Regions from separate parts of the Stappia sp. TSB10GB4 genome, predicted to be linked through region 2. Evidence: predicted binding sites of a transcription regulator. Region 2 holds the regulator's gene; the other holds the start of a gene.
The links. Region 2 encodes HrcA, which represses chaperone genes, less so after heat shock. Its sites were predicted from a motif close to GTTAGCACTCNCNNNNNGNGAGTGCTAAC; they were not measured.
Positions count from the first base shown of each region.

Region 1: a site for HrcA is predicted at 5,700-5,728, ahead of groES (co-chaperone GroES). Genes of this name have one in related genera too.

Region 1 is NZ_FYAV01000070.1:37,617-45,435, reverse strand. It holds gene hisS (histidine--tRNA ligase) at 1-1,030, shown strand, start outside; gene TSB10GB4_RS20425 (ATP phosphoribosyltransferase regulatory subunit) at 1,027-2,154, shown strand; gene hisG (ATP phosphoribosyltransferase) at 2,166-3,164, shown strand; gene TSB10GB4_RS20415 (SlyX family protein) at 3,191-3,403, opposite strand; gene groL (chaperonin GroEL) at 3,590-5,227, opposite strand; gene groES (co-chaperone GroES) at 5,330-5,617, opposite strand; gene TSB10GB4_RS20400 (pilus assembly protein) at 5,981-7,297, shown strand; gene TSB10GB4_RS20395 (hypothetical protein) at 7,352-7,819, opposite strand, start outside.
Region 2 is NZ_FYAV01000049.1:3,701-11,519, reverse strand. It holds gene TSB10GB4_RS11555 (BadF/BadG/BcrA/BcrD ATPase family protein) at 1-841, opposite strand, end outside; gene phaZ (polyhydroxyalkanoate depolymerase) at 863-2,371, opposite strand; gene hemW (radical SAM family heme chaperone HemW) at 2,685-3,842, opposite strand; gene rdgB (RdgB/HAM1 family non-canonical purine NTP pyrophosphatase) at 3,839-4,495, opposite strand; gene rph (ribonuclease PH) at 4,503-5,216, opposite strand; gene hrcA (heat-inducible transcriptional repressor HrcA) at 5,468-6,535, shown strand; gene moeB (molybdopterin-synthase adenylyltransferase MoeB) at 6,573-7,379, shown strand; gene TSB10GB4_RS11520 (M48 family metallopeptidase) at 7,376-7,819, shown strand, end outside.

The sequences.
Region 1 (7,819 bases), on a different contig from region 2:
GGTTCTGAGGGCAATCGACAAGCTGGATAAGTTTGGAGAGGAAGGGGTCGCCCTGCTGCTGGGCGAGGGCCGCAAGGACGAGAGCGGCGATTTCACCAAAGGTGCCGGACTGGATAGCGCGCAAATTCAGAAGGTTTTGACAGCAGTTTTCATCAACAAGATTGCTATCGACTATGCTTCTGATGAGACTGCTAGCGAAGCGGAGAAAAGTTCCGTCAACAATCCACCTGATGCAAAGGGTTATCTTTCAAACCGGCTCTTGTGTCATGCACTTTTGGTCAACGCGGACGAGGGAGGTATTCCCCTAGAGGGCTACCAAGAGCTTTCGCAGATTGCCGACTTGGTAGATGCTGCCGGCTATGGTCCGGACCGCATCAAGATCGATCCCTCCGTCGTCCGCGGGCTCGAATATTACACCGGCCCGGTCTATGAGGCCGAGTTGCTGTTTCCCGTCACCAACGAGAAGGGCGAGGTCGTGCAGTTCGGCTCCGTCGGCGGCGGCGGGCGCTATGACGGGCTGGTCAAGCGCTTCACCGGGCGCGACGTGCCGGCGACCGGTTTTTCCATCGGCGTCTCGCGCCTGATGAGCGCGCTGAAGAACCTGAAGAAGCTTCAGGCCGACGAGGTCGTCGCCCCCGTGCTGGTCACCGTGATGGACGGCGACACGGAAAGCCTCGCCCGCTACCAGAAAATGACGCAGGAGCTGCGTGCCGCCGGCATCCGCGCCGAGATGTACCAGGGCAACTGGAAGAAGTTCGGCAACCAGCTCAAATATGCCGACCGCCGCGGCTGCCCGCTCGCCATCATCCAGGGCGGCGACGAACGGGCCGAAGGCACCGTCCAGATCAAGGATCTGATTGAGGGAAAGCGGCTTTCCGGCGAGATCGCCGACAATGTGACCTGGCGCGAGAGCCGCCCGGCGCAGGTCAGCATCCCCGAGGCCGATATCGTCGCCACCGTGCGGCGGATGCTGGCCGAGCAGGCCGAGGACCGCGCCCGGCAGGACGGCGATGCGGGAGTGACCAAGTGAGCCCCGCCACGAACCCCGCCGGGCCGCAGACCGCGCGCTACGCGGCCCTGACCGCGCTGTTCGAGACCGCCGGCTTTCCCACTGTCGAGCCGGCGATCCTGCAGCCGAGCAGCCTGTTTCTCGACCTGATCGGCGAAGACATCCGCGGCCGCATGTACCTGACCTCGGACGCGGCCGGCGAGGAACTGTGCCTGCGTCCGGACTACACGATCCCGGTCTGCCGCGCCCATCTCGACGGGCCCGGCGCGACGACCCCGGCGCGCTATTCCTATTGCGGCCCGGTGTTCCGCCAGCGCCGCGAGGGTGCCGGCGAGTTCATGCAGGCCGGCGTCGAATGCTTCGGCCGGCCGGACGAGGCCGAGGCCGACGCCCATGTGCTGGCGCTGGCGCTGGAGAGCCTGGCAACGCTCGGCGTCGACGATGCGACGATCCAGATCGGTGATGAGGCGCTGTTCCGCGCCGTGCTCGACGGGCTGGATCTTGCACCCGTGTGGCGCCGCCGGCTCGGCGAGCTGTTCGGCGAACGCGATCGGCTGGACGCGGCCATCGCCGCCATGACCGGCGGCGTGCCGGAGGGGGCGATGCCGGCCCCCGCCTTGATGCGGGCGCTCGACGGCGTCGATCCCGCGACCGCGCAGCAGGCCGTTGCCGAGTTGCTGCGGCTGTCGGGCCTGCGTCCGATCGCCGGCCGCAGCGCCGCCGACATTGCCGGCCGGCTGCTGGAGCAGGCGGCGCTCGCCACCCATGACAGCGGCACCGACCGGGCGGCGGAGCTGCTCTCCGCCTTCCTGGCGATCCGCGGCCGTCCGCGCGAGGCGGTGACGGCGCTGGAGGCCTTCGCGGCCCGCTCGGGACTGGATCTGGCTGCCGCGCTTGCCGGCTTCACCGCCCGGCTGGACGCGCTGGAGGCGGCCGGCGTCGATGTGGGGAACCTCGAGTTTTCCGCCGATTTCGGCCGCCGGCTCGATTATTACACCGGCTTCGTCTTCGAAATTCATTCGGCCTCGCGCAAAGCGGCAGGCCAGATCGTCGGCGGCGGCCGCTATGACCGCCTGCTCGCCCTGCTCGGCGCCGAGACCCACATCCCAGCGACCGGCTTTTCCATCTGGCTCGACCGGATCTGAGGCGCAGTGTCATGACCCATTCGCCGGAAACCGCCGCCCAGCCGCTGATCATCGCGGTGCCCTCCAAGGGACGGCTGCAGGACAACACCCACGACTTCTTCGCCCGTGCCGGCCTGCCGGTCGGCCGTCCGGGCGGGGCGCGCAACTATCGCGGCCGGCTCGGCCGCTTTGCCGCCTCCGAGGTCGAGATCGCCTTCCTGTCGGCCTCCGAGATCGCCCGCGAGCTCAGCACCGGGCAGGCGCATCTGGGCGTCACCGGCCTCGATCTCGTGCATGAGACGATCTCGCGGCGCGAGGAGCTGGTGCATGTGGTCACCCCGCTCGGCTTCGGCTTCGCCGATGTGGTCGTCGCCGCGCCCGATGCCTGGATCGACGTGTCGACCATGGCCGATCTCGTCGACGTCGCCTCGCATTTCCGCGCCCGCAACGGCGGACGGCTGCGCGTCGCCACCAAATATGTGGCGCTGACGCGGGCCTTCTTCGCCCAGCATGGCCTGTCCGACTACCGCATCGTCGAAAGCGCCGGCGCGACCGAGGGCGCCCCGGCTGCCGGCACGGCGGAGCTCATCGTCGACATCACCACCACCGGCTCGACGCTTGCCGCCAACAATCTCAAGGTGCTGGACGACGGCGTCATCCTGAAGAGCCAGGCGCATCTCGTCGCCTCGCTGAAGGCCGAGTGGACGCCGGCGCAGCTTGCCGCCGCAAGGGTCATCCTCGACCGGATCGCCGCGGAGGAGCGGGCCCGCTCGCATCGCGAGATCCGCGCGCTGGTGCAGGCGCCGGAGCTGACCGCCCGCACGGCGGCCGAGCAGTTCGGCGCGGTCGCGCCCTTCGGCACCCAGGTCGGCCAGCCCTTGCTGCTGCACTGCCCGGCGGATCGCGCCGCCGACTGCGCCACGCTGCTGCGCGACCACGGCGCCCCGCATGTCAGCGTGACGACGCTCGACTACGTCTTCACCGCCGCCAACCCGCTGTTCGAGCGGCTCGCCGCCCAGGTGAGCGGCTGACGCGCTAGGAACGCCTGCCCGCCGGCTCAGTAATGCGGCGGCTTGGCCACCGGCACATTGCCGGCGGCGGCGTCTTCCAACTCCTCGACATGCTCGCCCAGGGCCGCCAGGCGGCGGCTCAGCATGTCGATCTGGTCGGCCTGGCGGGTGACCACCTCGTTCAACTCCTCGACGGTGCGCGTCTGGAAGGCGATCTGCTCTTCCAGCCGCTCGATGCGGGCTAGCGTTTCGCGGTCCATGGCACTCTTTCTCAGGTCTTTTCGTCGGGTTCTTTTGGGCCGACCTTCGGGGCCGGCTGTCCGGCCTCGCCATACCCTTTGTGGTCGCCTCTGTCCATGCGGAGAAGGGCGAGGGAGGTGGTCCTGTCCCAAACGCAAATGGGCGGCCCGAGGGCCGCCCATTCGTTGTTTCTGGCTTTGGACTTCTTAGAAGTCCATGCCGCCCATGCCGCCGCCCGGCATCGCCGGAGCCGGCGAGTCCTTCTTCGGCAGCTCGGCGACCATCGCCTCGGTGGTGATCAGCAGGCCGGCGATCGAAGCCGCGTCCTGGAGGGCCGTGCGCACGACCTTGGTCGGGTCGATGATGCCGGTCTCCACCATGTTGACGTACTTTTCGGTCTGGGCGTTGAAGCCGAACGTCTCGTCGCTGTTCTCCAGGATCTTGCCGACAACGATCGAACCCTCGACGCCCGCGTTCTGGGCGATCTGGCGGATCGGAGCCTCAAGAGCGCGCAGGACGATCTTGATGCCGGCCATGATGTCCGGATTGTCGGAGGTCAGCGCCTCGACGGCCTTCTTGGCGCGCAGCAGGGCGACGCCGCCACCCGGGACGATGCCTTCCTCGACGGCCGCGCGGGTCGCGTTGAGAGCGTCGTCGACGCGGTCCTTCTTTTCCTTCACCTCGACCTCGGTCGCACCGCCGACGCGGATCACCGCGACGCCGCCAGCGAGCTTGGCAAGACGCTCCTGCAGCTTCTCGCGGTCGTAGTCCGAGGTGGTCTCCTCGATCTGCGCCTTGATCTGCGCCACGCGGCCCTCGATGTCGGCCTTGTTGCCCGACCCGTCGACGATGGTGGTGTTCTCCTTGGTGATGGAGACCTTCTCGGCGGTGCCGAGCATGTCGAGCGTGACGTTCTCGAGCTTGATGCCGAGATCCTCGGAGATCACCGTGCCGCCGGTCAGGACAGCGATGTCCTCGAGCATGGCCTTGCGGCGGTCGCCGAAGCCCGGAGCCTTGACGGCGGCGATCTTCAGGCCGCCACGCAGCTTGTTGACCACGAGCGTGGCAAGCGCCTCGCCCTCGACGTCCTCGGCAATGATCAGCAGCGGACGGCTGGACTGGACGACGGCCTCGAGGATCGGCAGCATGGCCTGCAGGTTCGAGAGCTTCTTCTCGTGCAGCAGGATATACGGCTTCTCCAGCTCGGCGACCATCTTCTCGGCGTTGGTCACGAAGTAGGGCGACAGGTAGCCGCGGTCGAACTGCATGCCCTCGACGACCTCGAGCTCGGTCTCGAGCGACTTGGCCTCCTCGACGGTGATCACGCCTTCGTTGCCGACGCGCTGCATGGCGCTGGCGATGTCCTCGCCGATCTGGGTGTCGCCGTTGGCCGAGATCGTGCCGACCTGCGCCACTTCGGCGGAGGTGGAGATCTTCTTGGAGCGGGCCTCGAGGTCCTTGACGGCGGTCTGGGCAGCGAGGTCGACGCCGCGCTTCAGGTCCATCGGGTTCATGCCGGCGGCAACGGCCTTGACGCCCTCACGGACGATGGCCTGGGCCAGGACGGTCGCGGTGGTCGTGCCGTCGCCGGCGATGTCGTTGGTCTTCGACGCGACCTCGCGCACCATCTGCGCGCCCATGTTCTCGAACTTGTCCTCAAGCTCGATTTCCTTGGCGACCGACACGCCGTCCTTGGTGATGCGCGGGGCACCGAAAGCCTTGTCGATCACGACATTGCGGCCCTTCGGGCCGAGCGTCACCTTCACCGCGTTGGCGAGGATGTCGACGCCGCGCAGCATGCGGTCGCGGGCGTCGGAAGAGAACTTGACGTCTTTGGCAGCCATTTTCAGGTCTCCATGTGGTTTGGATCATCGCGGTATCGCGGCGGCGGCCCTGGCGGGCCTGCGGCGAGCGACCGCGAAAAGGACGAAAAAGCGCGGTGCGGCTTAGCCGACCACGCCCATGATGTCGCTTTCCTTCATGATCAGCAGGTCCTGACCGTCGATCTTGACCTCGGTGCCGGACCACTTGCCGAACAGCACGCGGTCGCCGGCCTTGACGTCCAGCGCGATCAGGTCGCCGTTCTCCTTGCGGGCGCCCGGGCCGACGGCGACGACTTCGCCTTCCTGCGGCTTCTCCTTGGCGGTGTCCGGAATGATGATGCCGCCGGCGGTCTTCTCCTCGGAGTCGACGCGGCGCACAACAACGCGATCATGCAGAGGACGGAACTTCATGTCGTGCTCTTTCCTTTTGGGGCCAGCGTGGTACTTGTCGCGCCGGCGCCCCTCCGTCGGGGTCGCCCGGATCGCCGACCACGTTGGCACTCTGTGAATGAGAGTGCTAACAGCGCGACTGATGTAGGCGCCTCTCCGACGGGTGTCAATGGTCTCCTGCACGGCTTTTTGCGCCGCACGACCAGAGGGGCGGGCAGACCGCCCACACGTCAAATCTCTGAAAACAGGGTACCCGCAGAATGGGCGGCCTTCGAAAAGGTTTTGGCAAGGGCCGGCGGTGTAGGATCCGCCCGTAAGGGCTGCCGTGCGTCTCTGCGAGGGCGAGAGCGGAACGCCTTCGTCGTGAAAAGAGCGTGAGCCAAAATGTTCTTGAGAGATAAATCCGGGAGCATCGTTGTTCCGTTAGCGCTGTGTCTTGCGGCGGTGGTCCTTGTTCTGGGAGCCGCCATCGATTACGCGCGCGCCGTCAACATGAAGGCGAAGATGCAGAGCGCTCTCGACGCCGCGGCGATTACCGCAGGGACGATGCGCAATGCCAAGGAAGCCGAGTTGGTGCAACAGGCTCAACTTGAGTTCAACGCCAACCTCATTGGATTCACGGACCTTGGAAAGGTCGATCCGATCGAGGTGACGTTGAGCGAAGAAACCATCAGCTTCCGCGCTTCCGGAAAGATCGACACGCTGGTGATGGGGATCGCCGGCCTGGACAAAGTGGATGTCGCCGTGACCAGCGAGATCGTTCGCGGCGGCACCAATATCGAAGTCTCGCTGGTTCTTGACGTGACCGGGTCCATGGCGGGGAGTCGAATTTCCGACCTTCGAAAGGCTGCGACAAGTTTTGTCGATACGGTCGTCACCGATGACCAGTATCCGTTTTACTCCCGCGTCGCGATCGTGCCCTATTCGATGGGGGTCAACGTGGGATCATACGCGAATGCGGCGCGCGGGACTGTCTCGTCCGGGACGTGTACGAGCAGCGGATGCCAGAGATTCAGGTTCTTAAATCCATATCGGACCAGCCTGACGTATGACATCAGCACCTGTGTGTCCGAACGCACGGGTCCGCACGCTTACACGGATGCCTCGCCGGCCGTGGCCCCGGTGGGCCGAAACTATCCGAGTTCGGCCAATCCGTGCCTCTCGAATCAGATCGTGCCACTGAGCAGCAACAGATCGACCCTGAAGACTGCAATCAACCAGTTGCAGGCAGGCGGATCCACGGCGGGTCAGGTCGGGGTGGCGTGGGGCTGGTATATGGTTTCCCCCAATTTCGGGAGCATCTTCAGTGGCCAGGGAAGGCCTGCCGCCTATGATCAGAAGAAGGTCCGCAAGATCGTCGTGCTGATGACGGACGGGGAATACAACAGCGTCTACTGCGACGGCGTCATCAGTTCGAGCTCGACTGCGGGCAGTGGCTCCCTTAGGGATCAGATAAACTGCCCTCCGCCGAACGGAGATTCCTATGCTCAGACGAGAAGTCTGTGCAGTGCGATGAAGTCAGCCGGCGTGGAAGTTTATACGATCGGTTTTGAGATCGTGAACGATCCGCGCGCGACCGGGTTGATGCGCGACTGCGCTACGGATGCCTCGCACGCCTATTCTGCAACCGGCGGGCAGGAACTGATCTCGGTCTTTGAAGCGATTGCCAAGAACGTCGTCAGACTGCGGCTTGCCAGATGAGGTCCTGCCGCCGATCCTGCCTTGACCGCGCTGCCGCCGGAGATGCGCGCCGGCTCATTGAGCCGCAGGCGCCGAGACGGTAAAGGGCAGTTCGGCCGCGGCGGTCTTGCCGCTCACCGTGTCGGTGAGTTTCGTCACCAGCCGATAGTCGCCCGGCCGCAAACCCTCGAAGGCGAAGCTGAGCGTCGCATGGAACTCGCGCAACCGGTTGCGGCTGTCGGCCCGCAGATCGGCAAAGCCGGTCTGTTCGGCCAGCACCTGTCCCGACATGTTGAGCAGTTCGAAGCCGGCGCTGAGCCGCACGCCGTAGCCCGCCTCGGTCTGTGAATAGCCAAAGCCGACCGGCTCGGCATAGACGGTGAGCGTGTCGCCCGCACCGAAGACCGCGTCGCCGCGGGGCGTGTACTGCCCGTAGCCGGTGGCAGGAGCTTCCGTGAAGGCGAGGGCGGCGAAAGAGAGAGGGGCCTCATCCCAGACCGCGTCGAGCACCTGATAGGCGCTGGCGAGGTCCTGGGGAAGCAT
Region 2 (7,819 bases):
TCCGCACGGCGCCGTCCAGCGCATCGCCGAGCGGGGCGGCGAGATGCGCGGCAAAGCGCGGCGCGAGGCGCGCCGCATAGAAGGGGGCAAGCCCGCCCATCAGCACGATGCGCCGGCAGGAGGGAAAGACGAGGGCGCCGAGCATCTCTTCGACCTCGGCCGTGAAAGCGCAAAGCAGCGCCTCGGCCTCGCCGTCGCCGGCCTTGGCGGCATCGAAGACCACTGGGGCATGGCGGGCGAAATCCGCCTGGCGGGCGGTGGCGGCGAAGGCGACCATGCGCGCCGGATCGTCGCCGAAGGCGGCCAGCAGCGTCTCGGCGAGCCTTCCGCGCGGGCGCACCCCGTCGCGCGACAGCAGCGCCGATTTCAGCGCCTCGCGGCCGAGCCGGGCGCCGCCCCCCTGGTCGGCGAGATGCACGCCCCAGCCGCCGACGCTGCGGATCTCTCCGCCATGGCGGGCGAGAAAGGCGGACCCGGTGCCGAGGATCGCCATGATCCCGTCTTCGGGGCCGAGCGCGCCCTCCAGCGCGATCTCGCCGTCGCCGACGAGCTCCACCCGCGCAAAGGGAAGGGAGAGCAGCGCGCGGCCGTCGCGGCCGAGCTGGCGGGCGCCGGCAAGACCGAGCAGCGCCGGGCAATCCGCGAGCGCCTCCGCCGGCAGGCCGGCCTCGGCAAGGGCGGCGCCCGCCGCCGCAAGGATATTGGCGGCGGCCTGTCCTGGGTCGGTCGCGACATTGGCCGGGCCGGCGAGACCGCGCGCGACGATCTCGCCGTCACGGCCGGCAAGGGCGGCGCGGCAGGTGCTGCCGCCGCCGTCGACGGCGATGAGCCAGGAGCTCATGCGAGGACGCTCATGTCTCGCTCAGTGGGTGGCGGGCTGCTCGGCGAGCTTGCGGGCCTGTTCGATCCAGCCGTCGCGGTCGATGCGGCCACGGAAGTCGAGGCGGCTGTCGAGCGCGGCGATCTGCTCGTCGGTAAGCGCGGCGATCTGCCAGTAGTGGAAGATGCCGGCGCCGTTCAGCGCGGTCTGCAGCTTCGGGCCGATGCCGCCGATGGCGGTGAGGTCGTCGGCAACGCCGCGCGGCGTCGCCAGCAGCACCTCGGCCAGCGGATCGGAGATCTTGCCGGAGGCCCTGGCCGGCCTTGCCCTGACGTCGGCCTTCGGCGGGGTCGCCGGAAGCTGGGCATGGCTGCGCATGAAGTCGAGGATGCGCGGGGCGATCTCGGAGCGGAAGCGCGAGCCGTTGAACACGCCGTAATGGCCGACATCGGGCTGCATGTAATGGGCGCGCAGGTCGGGGGCGAGGTTGACGCACAAGTTGTGCGCCGCCATCGTCTGGCCGCGGCCGGTGATGTCGTCCTTCTCGCCCTCGACGGTGAGCAGGGCCGAGCGGCGGATGGCGCCGCAGTCGACCAGCTCGCCGCGATGGCGCAGCTCGCCCTTGGCGAGCGCGTGGCGGATGAACACGGTCTCCACCGTCTGCAGGTAGAACTCGGCGGTGAGGTCCATCACCGCCAGATATTCGTCGTAGAAGTCGCGATGCTTCTCGGCATTGTCGCCGTCGCCGGAGACGAGATGCTGGAAGAACTCGTGATGGGCGTTGACGTGGCGGTCGAGGTTCATGCTCATGAAGCCGGAGAGCTGCAGGAAGCCCGGATAGACGTCGCGCATGAAGCCCGGCTGCGGGAACGGCACCTTCATGATGACGTTGCGCTCGAACCACTCGATGCTCTTGCTCTCGGCGAGATCGTTGACGGCGGTCGGGTTGATCCGCGTGTCGATCGGCCCGCCCATCAGGGTGACGCTGGCCGGGGCGCAGGGATCGCCATGCGCCTCCATCACCGCCGTGGCGGCGAGCACCGGCACCGACGGCTGGCAGACGCCCATGACATGGGTGTCCGGCCCCAGGAAGTGCAGCATCTCGATGACATAGTCGATATAGTCGTCGAGATCGAAGCGCCCCTCGGTGAGCGGCACCATGCGCGCGTCGATCCAGTCGGTGATGTAGATGTCGGCGCTCGGCAGCATCGTCTCGACCGTGCCGCGCAGCAGCGTCGCATAGTGGCCCGACATCGGCGCCACCATCAGGATGCGCGGGCCCTTGTGCTTGCGCTCGCCGAGCTTGCGGTCGAAATGCAAGAGGTTGCAGAACGGCTTCTTCCAGACGATCTCCTCGCGCACCGGCACCTTGACGCCGCTGACGGTGGTCTGGGTGAGGCCGAATTCCGGCTTGCCGTAGCGCCGGGTCATCCGCTCGATCAACTCGCAGCCGGCGGCGACCGAGCGCCCGATCGGGGTGTGCGAGAGCGGGTTGAGCGGGTTCTGGAAATACAGGCGCGCCATGTCGGCGCTCGCCCGCAGCGGACTCATCGCCGCATGATTGAATTCATAGACCTGGTAGAACACGTGACCGACCTCGCAATCTCCGTGAGGCAGCGCAGCATGGACGGCTGCCTTTTGTCGCATTGCAAAAATAATATGACAAAGATGAAGGCCGCTTCAACAGGCAGGACGGTCTCCGGCCGGTCATGCGGTGACGGAATACCGGAAGTGCGGCCCTTGCCGCCGGAATCTCCTCCGGATGTCCCTGAAAACGCAAGCCAAGACAGGATCTTGCGCAAATCGGCAACGCGGTGGAAAAAAGTTGCCGGAGCCGTCAATTTTCAGGAGATATCGTAAAAAATTACGATGCAAGATCTGCCACGACCGCATCCAATACGAGCAGACCGGCCGGCGTCACCCGCATTCTGCTGTCGCTGAGTCGTTCCACCATGCCGTGTTCGATGAGGTCGGCGACGCGGCGCGGATCGATCCGGCGGTCGGAAATCGCCTCGAAGCGGGCAAGGTCGACGCCCTCCACCAGCCGCAGGCCCATCAGGAGGAACTCGTCGCCCTGCTCCTCCCGGGTCAGCGACACGTCCTCCACCAGCCCCTCGCCGCGCGCCTCGACGGCGGCGAGCCAGGTCTCCGGATGGCGCTCGGTGGCGGTGGCGAACTTGCCGTTGCCGCCGGTCAGCCGGCCATGGGCGCCGGGGCCGACGCCGACATAGTCGCCATAGCGCCAATAGACGAGATTGTGCCGGCACTCGGCGCCGGGCACCGCATGGTTGGAGACCTCGTAGGCCGGCATGCCGTGGCGGTTGCAGATCTCCTGCGTCAGGTCGTAGAGATCGGCGGCGGTGTCGGGATCGGGCACCACCAGCTTGCCGGCGCGGTGCAGCTCGAAATAGGGCGTGCCCTGCTCGATGGTGAGCTGGTAGAGCGACAGGTGGTCGGCGGCAAGGCCGATCGCCTCCTCCAGCTCGGCGCGCCAGGCGGCGGCACTCTGGTCGGGCCGGGCGTAGATCAGGTCGAAGGAGATGCGCTCGAAGGTCGAGCGGGCGATGCCGATCGCCGCGCGCGCCTGATCCGCGTCATGCAGCCGGCCGAGGCGCCTCAGGTCCGCGTCCCGAAGCGACTGCACGCCGAGCGACAGGCGGTTGACGCCGGCCGCGCGATAGCCGCGGAACCGCTCCGCCTCCACCGAGGAGGGGTTGGCCTCCATCGACACCTCGACGGTCGGCGAGATTTCCCACAATCCGGCGATGGCGTCGAGCACGCGGCCGACGGTCGCGGGAAGCATCAAGGACGGCGTGCCGCCGCCGAGGAAGATGGAATCGACCCGGCGGCCGCGCGTGCGAGCGGCGAAATAGGCGAGCTCCCGCTCGAAAGCCGCGGCAAAGCGCGCCTGATCGACGCCGGCATGGCGGACATGGCTGTTGAAGTCGCAATACGGGCATTTGGCCTCGCAGAAGGGCCAATGCACATAGATGCCGAAACCGCCGTCCGCCTCTGCCATCATGCCTCCAGACAGCGCGCGGAGAACTCCGCGAAGGCGCGGGCCCGGTGCGACAGGGCCCGGTCGGGCCGCGTCCAGCCGTGCTTTTCCTCCGCCGACATCTCGCCGAAGGTGCGGGCGTGGCCGTCCGGCTGGAACATCGGATCATAACCGAAGCCGCCGCTGCCGCGCGGCGGCCAGACGGCGGTGCCCTCGACCTCGCCGCGGAACAGGGCGATCTCGCCGTCCGGCCAGGCGAGGCAGAGCACGGCGACGAAGGACGAGCGGCGGTCCGCCGGATCGAGCGCGCCGGCGGCCTGCAGCTTTTCCTCAATGGTGCGCATCGCCATCGCGAAGTCCTTCTCGGGGCCTGCCCAGCGGGCCGAATAGACCCCCGGCGCCCCGTCCAGCGCGGCGACGCAGAAGCCGCTGTCGTCGGCGAGCGCCGGCAGGCCGGAGGCCTCGGCGGCGGCGCGCGCCTTCAGCTCCGCATTGGCCTCGAAGGTGGTGCCGGTCTCTTCCGGCTCGGGCAGGCCGAGCGCGCCGGCCGAGACGACCTCGTAGCCGTAAGGCGCCATCAGCTCGGCGAATTCGCGCAGCTTGCCCGGATTGTGGCTCGCCAGCACGATCCGGCCGGGCTCGAGCCGGCGGATGGGCGTGGATGCGGTGTCGGTCATGCGAACCTCACGAGATCGCCATCTTCTGCAGGTCGACCAGCCGGGCGATGCCGGACTTGGCGAGCTCCATCAGCTCGGCGAACTGCGCCTCGGTGAAAGGTGCGCCCTCCGCCGTGCCCTGGATCTCGACGATGCCGCCGGCGCCGGTCATGACGAAATTGGCGTCGGTATCGGCGTCGGAGTCCTCGAGATAGTCGAGGTCGAGCACCGCCTGGCCGCCATGGATGCCGCAGGAAATCGCCGCCACATGGTCCTTCAGCACCTTGCCGGCGAGCATGTCGCGGGCGCGCATCCACTCGATGCAGTCATGCAGGGCGACCCAGGCGCCGGTGATCGCGGCGGTGCGGGTGCCGCCATCGGCCTGGATGACGTCGCAATCGACCGAGATCTGCCGCTCGCCGAGCAGCGGCAGGTCGACGATGGTGCGCAGCGACCGGCCGATCAGCCGCTGGATCTCCTGGGTGCGGCCGGACTGCTTGCCGGAGGACGCCTCGCGGCGCATGCGCTCGCCGGTGGCGCGCGGCAGCATGCCGTATTCCGCCGTGACCCAGCCGCGGCCCTGGCCGCGCAGCCAGGGCGGAATCCGCTCTTCCAGGCTCGCGGTGCACAGAACATGGGTGTCGCCGAACTTGACCAGGCACGAGCCTTCCGCGTGTTTGGAAACGCTCCGCTCCAGCGTCACGGCGCGCAACTCGTCCGCCGCGCGTTTGGATGGCCGCATGTCGATCCCCCTTGAAGCCTGCCGCTCGGGGCGCCAATGCCCCTTGCTCCTGTTCCGCGTCCCTCTTAATCCAATATGGGACAGGAATGAAATGCCTGTCTGCCGCTTGTCCCGCCTCGCCGGCCGGTCGGCGCCTTTGATATGGGCAATCGCGGGCGGGCCGCACTATATTCGCTGAGGCTGGCCGCGTTGGCGGCAAGGCAGGATGTCAAGGTGCGGAAGCTGGAGTTGCTGAACCGGGGAGCGCGAACGTGACGCTGGGTGTGCCGTCCGTCAGCCTGAGCGATCTCGACAAGCGGTCGCGGGAGATCTTCCGCGCCATCGTCGAATCCTATCTCGACACCGGCGAGCCGGTCGGCTCGCGCAACCTGTCGCGGCTGCCCTCGATCCAATTGTCGCCGGCCTCGATCCGCAACATCATGTCCGACCTCGAACATGCCGGCCTGCTCTACGCGCCGCACACCTCGGCCGGGCGCATGCCGACGGAAGGGGGCCTGCGCTTCTTCGTCGACGCGCTGCTGGAGGTCGGCGACCTGACGCGCGAGGAGCGCGACCAGATCGACATCCAGGTCAAGGCGGCGCGCAGCGAGCGCACCAGCGAGCAACTGCTGACCGAGGCGAGCCAGATGCTCTCCGGCCTGTCGCGCGGCGCCGGCGTCGTCTTCACCCACAAGGCGGATGTGCGCCTGCGCCATGTCGAATTCGTCCGCATCGAGCCGCTGAAGGCGCTCGTCGTGCTGGTCGGCGACGACGGCTCGGTCGAGAACCGCATCGTCGACCTGCCGCCCGGCCTGCCGCAGACGGCCCTGATCGAGGCGTCGAACTATCTCACCAGCCTGATCCGCGGCCGGACGCTCGCCGAGGCGCGGCGCGAGCTGGAGACCCAGCGCGATCGCCACCAGAAGGAGCTGGACGAACTGACCGCCAAGCTGGTGGAAACCGGCATCGCCACCCGCAGCGGCGCGGTCGATGCCGCCGGTTCGCTGATCGTGCGCGGCCGCTCCAACCTGCTGTCGCATCTGGAGGCCGAGCAGGACCTGGAGCGCATCCGCCTGCTGTTCGACGATCTGGAGAACAAGCGCGAGCTGATCCAGCTTCTGACCGCCGCCGAGGGCGGCGAGGGCGTGCGCATCTTCATCGGCTCGGAGAACAAGCTGTTCTCGCTCTCCGGCTCCTCCATCGTCGTCTCGCCCTTCCGCGACCAGGACGAGCGGATCATCGGCGTGCTCGGCGTCATCGGCCCGACCCGGCTGAATTATGCCCGCGTCATCCCGATGGTCGATTATACCGCCCGGCTGGTCGGCCGACTGCTGCGCTGACCGCCCGCCTCCCCGTTTCGACGCTCCGGATCCTTGAATGACCCCGCTTTCGCCCGCAGAACTCGAACGCTATGCCCGCCACATCGTGTTGCAGGATGTCGGCGGCCCCGGCCAGCAGAAGCTGAAAGCCGCAAGGGTGCTGGTGATCGGCGCCGGCGGGCTCGGCGCGCCGGTCTTGCAATATCTGGCGGCGGCCGGCGTCGGCACGCTCGGCGTCGTCGACGACGACACCGTGTCGCTGTCCAACCTGCAGCGCCAGGTGATCCACGACACCGACCATCTCGGCGAGCCGAAGGTGGCGAGCGCGGCCGAGGCGATCGCCCGGCTGAACCCGCATGTGAAGGTCGAGCCGCATGTGGCGCGGCTCGTTCCGACGAACGCGCTGGCGCTGATTTCGCGCTACGACCTCGTCATCGACGGCTCGGACAATTTCGCCACCCGCTATCTGGTCTCCGATGCCTGCTTCTTTGCCGGCAAACCGCTGGTCACCGGCGCGGTCGGCCGGCTCGACGGCTCGCTGACGCTGCTGAAGCCGCATGAGAGCGGTGAGGACGGCACGCCGAACCCGACCTATCGCTGCCTCTTCCCCGAGCGCCCGGCGGAAGGGCTGCTGCCGACCTGTGCTGAGGCCGGCGTGCTCGGCGCGCTGACCGGCATTGTCGGCACGCTGCAGGCGATGGAGGCGATCAAGGAGATCGTCGGCTTCGGCGAGGGTCTGCTCGGCCGGCTGCTGCTGATCGACGCGCGCTCGATGCGCTTCGAGACGATCCGCTACCGCTGGAGCGCCAAGAACCCCTTGAGCGGCACCGTCCGCAAGCGCTTCGACGAACTGGCCGGCGCGTGAGCGGCTTCTTCCGCCTGCGCCGCCAGCCGGCCCTGCCCGAGGAGATCACCCTGGAGATCGACGGGCGGGTGCAGCGCATCACGCTGCGCGCCAATCCGCGCGCGCAGCGCTACATCCTGCGCGTGCCGGCCGATGGCGGCCCGCCGGTGCTGACCGTGCCGAGGGGCGGCAGCCTTGCCACCGCGCGCGACTTCGCGCAGCGCCAGCGCGGCTGGCTCGCCGGGCGGCTCGGCGAGCGGCCCGAGGCGGTGCCTTTCGTCGAAGGCGGGGTGATCCCGCTGCGCGGGGCGGCGCATCGGATCGTCGCCGCCGGCGGCTTGCGCGGGCTGGTGCGCGCCGAGCCGGCGGCGGAGCGGGAAGACGAGGCGATAGGTCACCTGCTGGTGCCCGGCGCTGCCGAGCACATCGCCCGCAAGCTCACCGACTGGCTGAAGCGCGAG